2 regions of the Streptosporangium sp. NPDC006013 genome follow, and region 2 is predicted to be linked to the other one. Evidence: riboswitches for the same ligand, from Rfam matches in the RefSeq annotation. Region 2 holds a riboswitch; the other holds the start of a gene.
What was found. Region 2 has a riboswitch for glycine ahead of gcvT (glycine cleavage system aminomethyltransferase GcvT). Riboswitches for the same ligand answer to the same signal wherever they lie in the genome.
Positions count from the first base shown of each region.

Region 1: another riboswitch for glycine. It lies ahead of gcvP (aminomethyl-transferring glycine dehydrogenase); the one in region 2 lies ahead of gcvT (glycine cleavage system aminomethyltransferase GcvT).

Region 1 covers NZ_JBEXUE010000075.1:18,975-24,739, forward strand. Annotated here, with positions in the region: gene ABZ260_RS14495 (mannose-1-phosphate guanyltransferase) at 1-292, shown strand, start outside; gene ABZ260_RS14500 (FHA domain-containing protein) at 520-1,032, shown strand; gene ABZ260_RS14505 (MerR family transcriptional regulator) at 1,032-1,709, shown strand; gene ABZ260_RS14510 (bifunctional nuclease family protein) at 1,789-2,259, shown strand; gene ABZ260_RS14515 (MerR family transcriptional regulator) at 2,404-3,024, shown strand; glycine riboswitch at 3,040-3,132, shown strand; gene gcvP (aminomethyl-transferring glycine dehydrogenase) at 3,315-5,765, shown strand, end outside.
Region 2 covers NZ_JBEXUE010000153.1:13,726-19,490, forward strand. Annotated here, with positions in the region: gene ABZ260_RS23180 (L-serine ammonia-lyase) at 1-735, opposite strand, end outside; gene gcvH (glycine cleavage system protein GcvH) at 806-1,195, opposite strand; gene gcvT (glycine cleavage system aminomethyltransferase GcvT) at 1,192-2,283, opposite strand; glycine riboswitch at 2,324-2,408, opposite strand; glycine riboswitch at 2,411-2,509, opposite strand; gene ABZ260_RS23195 (PadR family transcriptional regulator) at 2,580-3,167, opposite strand; gene ABZ260_RS23200 (ABC transporter ATP-binding protein) at 3,233-3,943, shown strand; partial or broken gene ABZ260_RS23205 (FtsX-like permease family protein) at 3,940-5,765, shown strand, end outside.

The sequences.
Region 1 (5,765 bases), on a different contig from region 2:
CAGCCAGATCGACGCCAGGATACCCGAGGCCAAGCTGCTGCGCCGTACCGTGCCGACTCCGTGGGCGGCCAAGGGGGCGGTGATGCGCTCGGTCATCGAGGCCGCCGAGCACCACCGCATCGACACCACCGACGGGGTGCGGGTCGTCGCGGAGGACGGCAGCTGGACCCTGGTGCTGCCCGACCCGACCGAGGCGGTGACCCACCTGTGGGCCGAGGGGTTCGACGTCGACTCCGCCCAGACCCTGATCGAGCGCTGGGCGCGGGTGGTGGAGGAGGCCGCCGGCGGTTGAGGCGGCCCGCGCGACAAATACCGCGCGGCGCCATGGACCAGGGGCAGCGTCCCCTGTAACTTTGTCACCGACCGTACCCGCGGTTCAGCGTCAACCTTGACCTTCGCGCCTCATCACTGTATGTTGCGGCATTCGCAGTCTGAGAAAACACTTGAGAAGCGAAGAAGCGAGGCGCGCATCACTGAGCACCGTTGCCGCGTCTTCGCGGTAGGAGGCCGAGCCGATCGATGCCGAGCGTCTACTGCACGCAGTGCGGTCATGCCAATCCTGAGGATGCCCGTTTCTGTTCACGATGCGGGTCGCCGCTTACCAGGTCCGACACCCCCGGAGACAGCACATCGACGATCTCCCTCTCCGGGATCGAGGCCTACGAGGCGGAGACCGGTGAGACGCTTCTCGCCGAGCGGCAGGCCGTTGAGCAGTTGCCCGCCGGCACCGCGTTGCTGGTCGCGATGCGCGGCCCCAACGCCGGCAGTCGGTTCCTGCTCGACAGCGACCTCACCACCGTGGGCCGCCACCCCGAGAGCGACATCTTCCTCGACGACATCACGGTCTCGCGCCGTCACGTGGAGTTCTACCGGCGCGGCGGCGGTGTCTTCACGGTCCGCGACGTCGGTAGCCTGAACGGCACGTACGTCAATCGTGAGCGCATCGAGGAGGTCCCGCTGTACGGCGGGGACGAGGTGCAGATCGGTAAGTTCCGCCTCGTCTTCCTCACCCGCGGCGCCGCTGGAGGATGATGAGCTCGCAGGCCGCTCGTGCGCACATGAGCATCGGGGAGGTGCTCGCTCTCCTGCAGGGCGAGTTCCCCGACGTCAGCATCTCCAAGATTCGCTTCCTGGAGGGCGAGGGGCTGATCGAGCCGGAGCGCAGTCCCTCCGGCTATCGCAAGTTCACCTACGCCGACGTCGAGCGGCTCCGCTACATCCTCAGCGAGCAGCGTGATCGCTACCTGCCGCTGCGCGTGATCAAGGATCATCTGGAGGCGGCCGACCGCGAGGAGCGCCCGGCGGCCCGGCCGCGCGCCGTCCCCGACGACGCGCCCCCCGAGGTCCGCCTCACCCGCGAGGAGTTCCTCGCCGCCGCCGAGCTCGACGAGGAGACCCTCACCGAGCTGGAGGACTACGGTCTGCTGGCCGCCGTGGCCCGCTACTACGACGCCGAGGCACTGGTCGTGGCCCGCAGTGTGGGCGCCCTGGCCGCCTTCGGCCTGCGTGCCCGCCACCTGCGGGCGGTCAAGGCCGCCGCGGAACGCGAGGCGGGGCTGGTGGAACAGGCCGTCGCCCCGCTGCTGCGCCGTCGCGGCCCCGGCGCGATCGACCAGGCGGACGAGACGGCGAGGGAGATCTCCGGTCTCCTGCTGGAATTGCACGCCTCGTTGCTGCGTTCCGGAGTCCGTGGGGCACTGGGCCGGTGAGAGCCTGACCAGGCACTCGTACCCCCACGAGTGTTACGTTGAACAAACCGGTCGGAATCCAGCGAAGACGGAGCAGCCCGTGTTGCAGATGGAGGTCGTGGGCGTTCGAGTTGAAATGCCCTCCAACCAGCCGATCGTCCTGCTGAAAGAGACGCATGGGGAGCGTTACCTACCTATCTGGATCGGCATGACGGAAGCCACGGCGATCGCCATGGCCCAGGCCGAGGAACCACCACCCCGGCCACTTACCCATGACCTGTTCCGGGACGTGCTCGAAGGGCTCGGAGTCAGGTTGAACACTGTCAACATCGTCGCCTTACGCGACGGTATCTTCTTCGCGGATCTCGTGTTCTCCAACGGGGTCGAGGTGAGCGCGCGCCCTTCCGACTCGATCGCCTTGGCACTTCGCACCGGTGCACGTATCTTCGCGAGTGAGGATGTGGTACGGGAGGCAGGGGTGATCATCCCTGACGACCAGGAGGACGAGGTGGAGAAGTTCAGGGAGTTCCTTGACACGATCACGCCCGAGGACTTCGGCCGCGCGGGGTAGGAATTTCGGTGCATTTACGCTTCACGACGCGCCGGGTGGGGTCGTTGACTGGACTTGGCCCCAGTCCTACGGTGCAAGTGAAACCTGCGGTCGTGCGTAAACCCCCAGATCAGGCCGTGGGATGAGAGAAAGCCGGAGGTCCGCGTGGCGGTCAGCAGCGGCGAGGGTAGAAACGCCGACCAGGATGACCCGGAACGGCGCCAGTCGGCACGTCAGCGCGCGGGTGAAGAGGGTCTGCTGTTCGACGGGCAACCGGTGAAAGTGCCCGCCGACATCGGCTACAGGGGGCCGACGGCCTGTTCGGCGGCAGGAATCACCTACCGGCAACTCGACTACTGGGCACGCACCGGCCTGGTCGAGCCCACCGTGAGAGCCGCCCACGGCTCCGGCTCCCAGAGGCTGTACGGCTTCCGTGACATTCTGGTCCTCAAGGTTGTCAAGCGCCTTCTCGACACCGGTGTCTCCCTCCAGCAGATCCGCATCGCCGTGCAGCACCTGCGGGAGCGGGGCGTCAACGACCTGGCCCAGATCACTCTGATGAGCGACGGGGTGAGCGTCTACGAGTGCACCTCGCCGGACGAGGTCATCGACCTGCTCCAGGGGGGCCAGGGAGTCTTCGGTATCGCGCTGGGACGGGTGTGGCAGGAGGTGGAGGGCTCTCTCGCGGATCTTCCCGGCGAACGCGCGGAGTCGGGCGGAGGCCCTTTAGGCGATCATCAGGCCGATGAGTTGGCCCGTCGTCGCAGAGCACGACGAACCGGGTAAACTCGGATTCGCCGTTGACCCTGTGCGGGAGAGACCCCGACCGCGATCGGGGCGCCGAAGGAGCAACCTCCCCGGAATCTCTCAGGCACCCTGTACCGCACGGACGAGGCAACTCTGGAAAGCAGACGCGCCCGCCAGGTGCGTCTCACCGACGGTGCAAGCCTCCCGGCAAGGGCAGGTGAAGCTCTCAGGTAGCGACCACGTCGTGATGACAGTCGTGATGACAGAGGGGGAGAACCGGCATATGCCCGCGCCCAGCACCGGTCTCCACCCCGCCCGAGAGGCTTCTCATGACCGATCTGTCATCGCTCAGCGAACTCGCCCCTCCGCCGTTCGCGACCCGTCACATCGGGCCCGACGACGCCGCCCAGACCCGCATGCTGGAGGCGGTCGGATTCGCCTCCGTCGCCGACCTGGTCGCGGTGGCCGTGCCCGAGGCGATCCGCTCCTTCGCCCGGCTGGGTCTGCCCCCGGCGGCAGGGGAGTCCGAGGCCCTCGCCGAGCTGCGGGTCCTCGCCGGGCGTAACACCGTGCTCACCTCGATGATCGGCCTGGGCTACCACGACACGATCACCCCGGGTGTCATCCGCCGCAACCTCCTGGAGAACCCGGGCTGGTACACCGCGTACACGCCCTACCAGCCGGAGATCTCCCAGGGCCGGCTGGAGGCCCTGATCAACTTCCAGACCGTCGTCTCCGACCTGACCGCCCTCGACGTCGCGGGGGCCTCCCTGCTGGACGAGGCCACCGCCGCGGCCGAGGCGATGACCCTGGCCCGCCGCGCGGGCCGCACCTCGTCGAAGGTGTTCGTGGTCGACGCCGACGCGCTGCCGCAGACCAAGGCGGTGTTGCGCACCCGTGCCGAGCCGCTCGGCATCGAGCTGGTCGAGAGCGACTTCACCGGAGGGCTCCCCGACTGCTTCGGCGTGCTCGTGCAGTACCCCGGCGCCAGCGGCAGGATTCGCGACTTCCGCGCCATCGCCGACGCCGCCCACGCGTGCGGTGCCCAGGTGGTCGCCGCCGCCGACCTGCTCGCCCTCACCCTCCTGGCCGCGCCGGGCGAGCTCGGCGCCGACATCGCGGTCGGCTCCTCGCAGCGCTTCGGCGTCCCCCTCGGCTTCGGCGGTCCGCACGCCGCCTACATGGCGGTCCGTGACGGCCTCCAGCGCCAGCTGCCCGGCCGCCTGGTCGGCGTCTCCCAGGATGTCGAGGGACGCCCCGCCTACCGGCTCGCACTCCAGACCCGCGAGCAGCACATCCGCCGGGAGAAGGCCACCAGCAACATCTGCACCGCGCAGGTGCTGCTCGCCGTGATCGCCGGCATGTACGCCGTCTACCACGGCCCCGAGGGCCTGCGCAGGATCGGCCGCCGCATCCACCGGCACGCCGTCGTGCTCGCCGAGGGGCTGCGCCAGGGCGGCGTCGAGGTGGTCCACGACACCTTCTTCGACACCGTGCTCGCCCGCGTGCCCGGGCGTGCCGCCGGAGTCGTCGCCGCGGCCCGGGAGAACGGCGTCAACCTGCGCCTGGTCGACGCCGACCACGTGGGCGTCACCTGCGACGAGAGGACCGAGGTTCTCCATCTGGAGCAGGTCCTGGCCGCCTTCGAGGTCAGCGGCACCGTGCTGGCCGACCTGGACGCCGCCGCGCACGACGCGCTGCCCGGCGCGCTGGCGCGGGTCGGCGACTACCTCACCCACCCGGTCTTCCACAGCCACCGCTCCGAGACGGCCATGCTGCGCTACCTGCGCAGGCTCCAGGACAAGGACGTCGCGCTGGACCGGTCGATGATCCCGCTGGGCTCCTGCACCATGAAGCTCAACGCGACCACCGAGATGGAGCCGATCACCTGGCCGGAGTTCGCCGGGCTGCACCCGTACGCGCCGGAGGACCAGGCGGCGGGCTACGCCGAGCTGATCGGGGAGCTGGAGCGCTGGCTGGCCGAGGTCACCGGTTATGACGCCGTGTCGATCCAGCCGAACGCCGGCTCCCAGGGCGAGTTCGCCGGCCTCCTGGCGATCCGCGCCTACCACACGGCGCGTGGCGAGTCGGATCGTGACGTCTGCCTGATCCCCTCGTCCGCGCACGGTACCAACGCCGCCAGCGCGGTGATGGCCGGCATGCGCGTCGCCGTGGTCGCCTGCGACGACAACGGCAACGTGGACCTCGACGACCTCGTCGCGAAGATCGAAAAGCACCGCGACCGGCTTGCCGCGATCATGGTGACCTACCCGTCCACGCACGGCGTGTACGAGGAGACGATCGTCGATGTCTGCGAGCTGGTGCACGAGGCCGGCGGGCAGGTCTACGTCGACGGCGCCAACCTCAACGCACTCGTCGGCCTGGCCAGGCCGGGCGAGTTCGGGGCGGACGTCTCCCACCTCAACCTGCACAAGACCTTCTGCATCCCGCACGGCGGCGGCGGCCCCGGTGTCGGCCCGGTCGCGGTCCGCGCCCACCTGGCCGACTACCTGCCCGGTCACCCGCTGCGCGGCGGCTCGGCGGTCGGCCCGGTCTCGGCCGCCCCGTACGGCTCCGCGGGCATCCTGCCCATCTCCTGGGCCTACATCCGGATGATGGGTGCCGACGGGCTGAAGGCGGCCACCGAGCAGGCCATCCTGTCGGCCAACTATCTGGCCCGCAGGCTCGGTCCCCACTACCCGGTTCTCTACACCGGCCGCGGCGGCCTCGTCGCCCACGAGTGCATCATCGATCTGCGCCAGATCACCAAGGAGACCGGG
Region 2 (5,765 bases):
GGCGCGGCGGCGGACCTTCAGGCCGCCGGGCAGCACGCCCTCCTTGCCGATGCCCCGTCGCACGCACTCGCTCATGACCTGCCACAGGACGAGCAACTGGGCGCGGATCTCGGCCTCGGTGCGGCCGAACGCCCGTTCGTTCTCCAGCATCAGCCCGGAGATCGACAGCCCGGTCTCCGCGCACTGGGCGAGCAGCTCCGCGGCCGTGGTGAAGGGGTACGGCAGGACCGTGTCGTCGGGTTTGATCCGGTCGGCGCCGGTGGCGTTCTCGTCGACGACGAAGCCGCCGCCCACCGAGTAGTAGACCTTCTCGCGCAGCGTCTCGCCGGACTCCGACAGGGCGGTGAAGCGCATGCCGTTGGGGTGGTGGGGGAGCGAGATCTTGCGTTCGAAGACGAGGTCCTCGCCGATGACGAAGGGGATCTCGTGGGAGCCGTACAGGCGGACGGTGCCCGAGGCGCGCATGGCGGCCAGTCGCTCGTCGACCGTGTCGACGTCGACCAGCTCGGGTTTCTCGCCCGACAGGCCGAGCAGCACCGCCTTGTCGCTGCCGTGGCCCTTGCCGGTCAGCCCGAGCGAGCCGTACAGGATGGCGCTCACCCGCGCGGTCTTCTCCAGCAGCCCGTCCCGGTGCAGGCCCCGGGCGAACCTGTGGGCGGCGGCCATCGGGCCGCCGGTGTGCGAGCTGGACGGGCCGATTCCGATCTTGAAGAGATCGAAGACACTGATCGTCATCTGAATCCTTCCAGCGTGGACGGTCACGCGCGCCCGGGGACGCGCGTGACCGTGACGCGAGGCGTCGAACTTATGACTCACCCGAGGTGAGCGCGGTGTACTCCTCCGGCGACAGCAGGTCGTCGGCGGAGCCCTCAAGACGTACCCGGAACAGCCAGCCGTCGCCGTAGGAGTCGCTGTTGACCAGCGAGGGGTCGTCCACGACCGCCTGGTTGACCTCCATGACCTCGCCGGTGACCGGCGCGAAGATGTCACTCACCGACTTGGTCGACTCGACCTCGCCGACGGCGTCACCGGTGGCGATCGACGCGCCGACCTCGGGTACCTGCACGTAGACCACGTCGCCCAGCGCCTCGGCGGCGTAGGCGGTGATGCCCACGGTGAGGGTCAGGCCGTCGTCGACGCCGCCGATCCACTCGTGTTCCTTGGTGTAGCGCAGGTCCTCGGGAATGCTGCTCATTTTTTCCTCCTGTAGAAAGGCAGTTCGACGACCTCGACCGGCTCGCGGCTGCCCCGGATGTCGACGGCCAGCCCCGACGACAGGCCGCTGTCCACGTAGGCCATGGCGATGGGCCTGCCCAGTGTCTGGGAGGGCGCCCCGCTGGTGACCTCCCCGGCGACCGTGCCGTCATCGGCGACCACCACCGGATACCCGTGCCGGGGCACCCTGCGGCCGCTCGCGACCAGGCCGACCAGACGACGGGCCGGTGGGACGTCCCTGAGCGGTTCGAGGGCGGCCCGGCCGACGAAGTCGCCCGGCTTGTCAAACCTCACCACACGGCCGAGCCCGGCGTCGAACGGAGTGAGGTCCGCGGAGAGTTCGTTGCCGTAGAGCGGCATGCCCGCCTCCAGGCGGAGGGTGTCGCGCGCGGACAGGCCGGCGGGGACCAGCCCGTGCGGCGCGCCCGCCTCGGTGAGGGCGGTCCAGAGGGGTTCCGCCGCCGAGGCCGCGACGAACAGCTCGAAGCCGTCCTCGCCGGTGTATCCGGTGCGGGCGACGAGGACCTCGTGTCCGGCCACCACGGCGGGCAGGCCCGCGTAGTACCCGAGCCCGTCCAGGTCGGCGTCGGTGAGAGTGCTCAGGATCTCCACCGAGCGCGGCCCCTGGACGGCGACCAGCGCGTACTCCTCGGAGCGGTCCCGCACCGCGGCGTCGAAGTCCTTGGCGCGCTCGGTCAGCTCGGCGGCCACCCGGGGGTAGTTGGAGGCGTTGGCGACGACCATGAACTCTTCGGGGGCCAGCCGGTAGACGATCAGGTCGTCCAGCACACCGCCCCCGGCGTCGACGATCATCGTGTAGCGGGCGCGGCCGGGCGCCAGCGCGGAGAGGTGGCCGACCAGCGCGTAGTCGAGGGCCTCGGCGGCCTGCGGGCCGGTCACGAAGATCTCACCCATGTGGGAGAGGTCGAACAGGCCGGCCGCCTGGCGGACCGCGTTGTGCTCGGCGGACTCGCTGCCGTAGCGGAGCGGCATCAGCCAGCCCGCGAAGTCGGTCAGCGTCGCGCCGAGGGACTCGTGCACGCCGCGCAGCGGCGTAGGTCGGGACATGTTCGCACCTCAGACAAGGGACAGATGAGATCATCCTCCCCCTCTGTCATTGGTGCCTGAGAGTTTCATCCGGGTTTTGCCGGACTTTCACCTTCGGCGAGGTCGTGGGACCTGCTTTCCAGAGGCACCTACCCGCACGGTCCTTTGCCTTGAGAGGTTCGCGGGGAGGGCTTGCTCCTTCAGGGGTCCTGGCCTGGATGTCAGGACACTCTCCCGCGCGGGGTTCATCGGTGTCGCAGGCCAGCCTAACCGCCCGCACCGGCCGAGCGAAATCCCCTCGCGCCTGCCGGCCGGGATCAGGCCCCCTCGCCCAGTGCCCGGAGACCATCGCCCTCGGGCCTTACGGCGTGCACGTCCGCGCCGGCGGTGGCCATCGCCGCCAGGCGCTCCTCGGCGCCGTCGACGATCTGCAGGTCGGCTCTGGTGTGCGCGATGGCCGCGTCGATGAGCAGGGACACCAGAGGGTCGTCCTGTTCGCGGCGCAGGCGTGTCAGCGCCGCCAGGTCCGAGAGGTAGGCCTGGCGCTGAGCGGACACGAACGAGCCGAGTGCGTCCGTGCCCAGCCGGGTGGCCGCGAGCAGCTTGAGGAACAGTTCGTCCCGGAACCCCGACGAGCGGACCCAGGGAGCGCCCGCCCAATCCCGCAGCTCACCGGCGCCGCTCTCGGTCAGCCGGTACAGCGTCTTGTCCGGGCGGTCGCTCTGGGTCACGTGGCTGCGGGTCACGTGGCCGTCCCTGACCAGCCGGTCCAGGATCTGGTACAGGTGCCCGATGTTGAGGCCGCCCCACTGGGGGCCGACCGCCGCCTCGAACCGGGCCTTGAGTTCGTAGCCGTGGCTGGGCCCGTCGGCCAGCAGGGTGAGCACGGCATGGCTAAGTGGCATGATTCCTACATTGTCACAAGATAGGAGCTTCACGGACCCTCGTACATTGTGACAATGTATCGGCCATGAGCGTTGAAGTCAGCCTGCGAGGCGTCAGCCGCGTCCATGGCTCCACCAGGGCACTCGACGAGGTCGGCCTGGAGGTCGAGGCCGGTCAGGCGGTCGCGTTCACCGGGCCCTCGGGAGCGGGCAAGTCCACGCTCCTCCATCTCGTCGGTGCGATGGATCTCCCCGACGGGGGCGAGATCCACGTCGGAGGGAAGCGCGTCGACGATCTCGGGCGCCGGGGTCTCGACCGGCACCGGCGCGCGGTGGGCTTCGTCTTCCAGCGCTTCCACCTGCTCCCGGCGCTGAGCCTGCTGGACAACGTGCTCGCCCCCGTGCTGCCGCGCAGGGTGGGCTTCGACCGCCGGGCCCGCGCCAGGGAGCTGCTCGCCGCGGTCGGGCTGGCCGACCGGGAGCGGGCGCTGCCCGGCGAGCTCTCCGGCGGGCAGTTGCAGCGGGTGGCGATCGCCCGGGCGCTGATCGCCCACCCGCCCCTGCTCCTGGCGGACGAGCCCACCGGCAACCTCGACAGCGTCACCGGCCAGGAGATCGTCGACCTGCTGCTGTCGGTCCGGGAGGAGTACGGCATGACCATGCTGGTCGCCACGCACAATCCCGAGGTGGCGGCGGCCTGTGACCGGGTGGTCCGGATGCGGGACGGCAGGATCGTCGGCGATGATCGGGTGACGCCCACCGAGGGCGTGCTCGACCGGATCGGGCGCCTCGGATGATCCGCCTAGTGCTGTCCCAGCTGCGGCACCGGATCGGCCGGGCGCTGGTGCTGCTGCTCGGCATCGTGATCGCGGCGACGGGCTTCACCGTGCTGACCGGCACCGCGGAGACCCAGCGCCTGGAGATCATCGGCACCGTCGGGGAGAACTTCCGGGCGCAGTACGACATCCTGGTCCGCCCGGAGAACTCGGCCACCGCCATCGAGCGGTCGCAGGGGCTGGTCCGCGCCAACTACCTGTCGGGCATCTTCGGGGGGATCACCTTCGACCAGTACGAGCAGATCAAGCGGATCAACGGCGTCGAGGTCGCCGCCCCGATCGGCATGATCGGTCATGTCGTGCACAAGGCAAGCGTCCGGGTCGACGTGACGGACCTGCTGCACGAGGGCGACCGCACGATGCTGCGCGTGGAGCGCACCCGGGTCACCGACCGGGGCCTCACCCGGATCCCGTTCCTGCAGCCCCGGTACGAGTACGTCACCCGCCGCCCCGTCACGCTCGACTTCACAGAGGTCATGGACGGGGGCGAGTACGTCGAGGCGGCCGAGGAGGAACTGCCCGGCGGCCGGCGGGTCCGGTTGGCGACCTCGCTCGGCTGGTCGCAGGACCCGGCGAGGACCAGCCCCTTCCCCTCCGAGCGGATGCTCCCCGACCGCGGCTACTGGTCCACGCGGACCGGTCTGGGCAACGGTGACGGATACTTCTGGAACGGATTGAAGCCCGGCCAGGCGGGCGTGCCGCTCTACCAGGAGTTCCCGTTCGTGCTCGCGGCCGTCGACCCGGATGCCGAGGCCCGGCTGGCCGGGTTGGCGGGGGCGATGGTCGAGGGACGTTACCTCACGGCGAAGGCGGCCAGGGACGATCCCAACGAGATCCCGCTGATCGCGGCCTCGGTGCCCTACGCGGACCAGCAGGACGAGGTCGTGATCCGGCGGCTGCCCGCCGAGGCGGCCGAGAAGGTCGCCGAGGGCGTGCCGGCCAAGAGGCTCCTGCCCTATCTCACCGCGAACCGGGGCGAGGAGGTCAGGCGTCTCACCCTCGACGCCGGACAGGTCTACGAGTCGATGCTCGACCGGTGGTCGGACCTGTCGGACGGGCACTACGTGCCGTTGACGAGGTACTGGGCATCCGGGCCCGTCGAGTACCGGCAGCGGGGAGCGCGTGAGCTCGCCGCGCTCCCGGTGCGGAACGGGGCCGGTGTCTGGAAGGATCCGTGGTTCTCGGGGGTGGCGGGCATGGCCAAGGACTTCCCGGGCGCGACGGTCGGGGCATCCGACACCCAGTTCCGCACGCTGAACCGCAGGGCGGTCTCCAAACGCTACACCGGGGACCTCAAGTCCCGCGTCGTCGGACGGTTCGACCCGGCCAGGTTGCCCGGTTTCAGCGAGCTGACCCGGCTCCCCATGGAGACCTACAACCCACCGGTCGCCACGCCGGGCGACGGCCGGACCGCCGCGCTCCTCGGCGGCCGGGCTCTGCTGCCCAACGACAACGTCGCCGGATACCTCCAGACGCCGCCCCTGCTCCTCACCAGCCTGCAGTGGCTGGCGGAGATCGCGGAGAGGACCGAGGGGCGGCCCGCGGCGCGGGCGCCGCTGAGCGTCATACGGGTGCGGGTCGACGGTGTCACCGGGCCCGACCCGGTCAGCCGGGAGCGGATCAGTCAGGTGGCCAGGGACATCGTGGCGGCCACCGGACTGAAGGTGGACATCACGGTCGGCTCGTCGCCGTCGCCGATGACGGTGGACCTGCCCGCCGGGTCCTTCGGGCGCCCCGCGCTGACCCTCCGGGAGGACTGGGTGAACAAGAACGTCGCCTACCG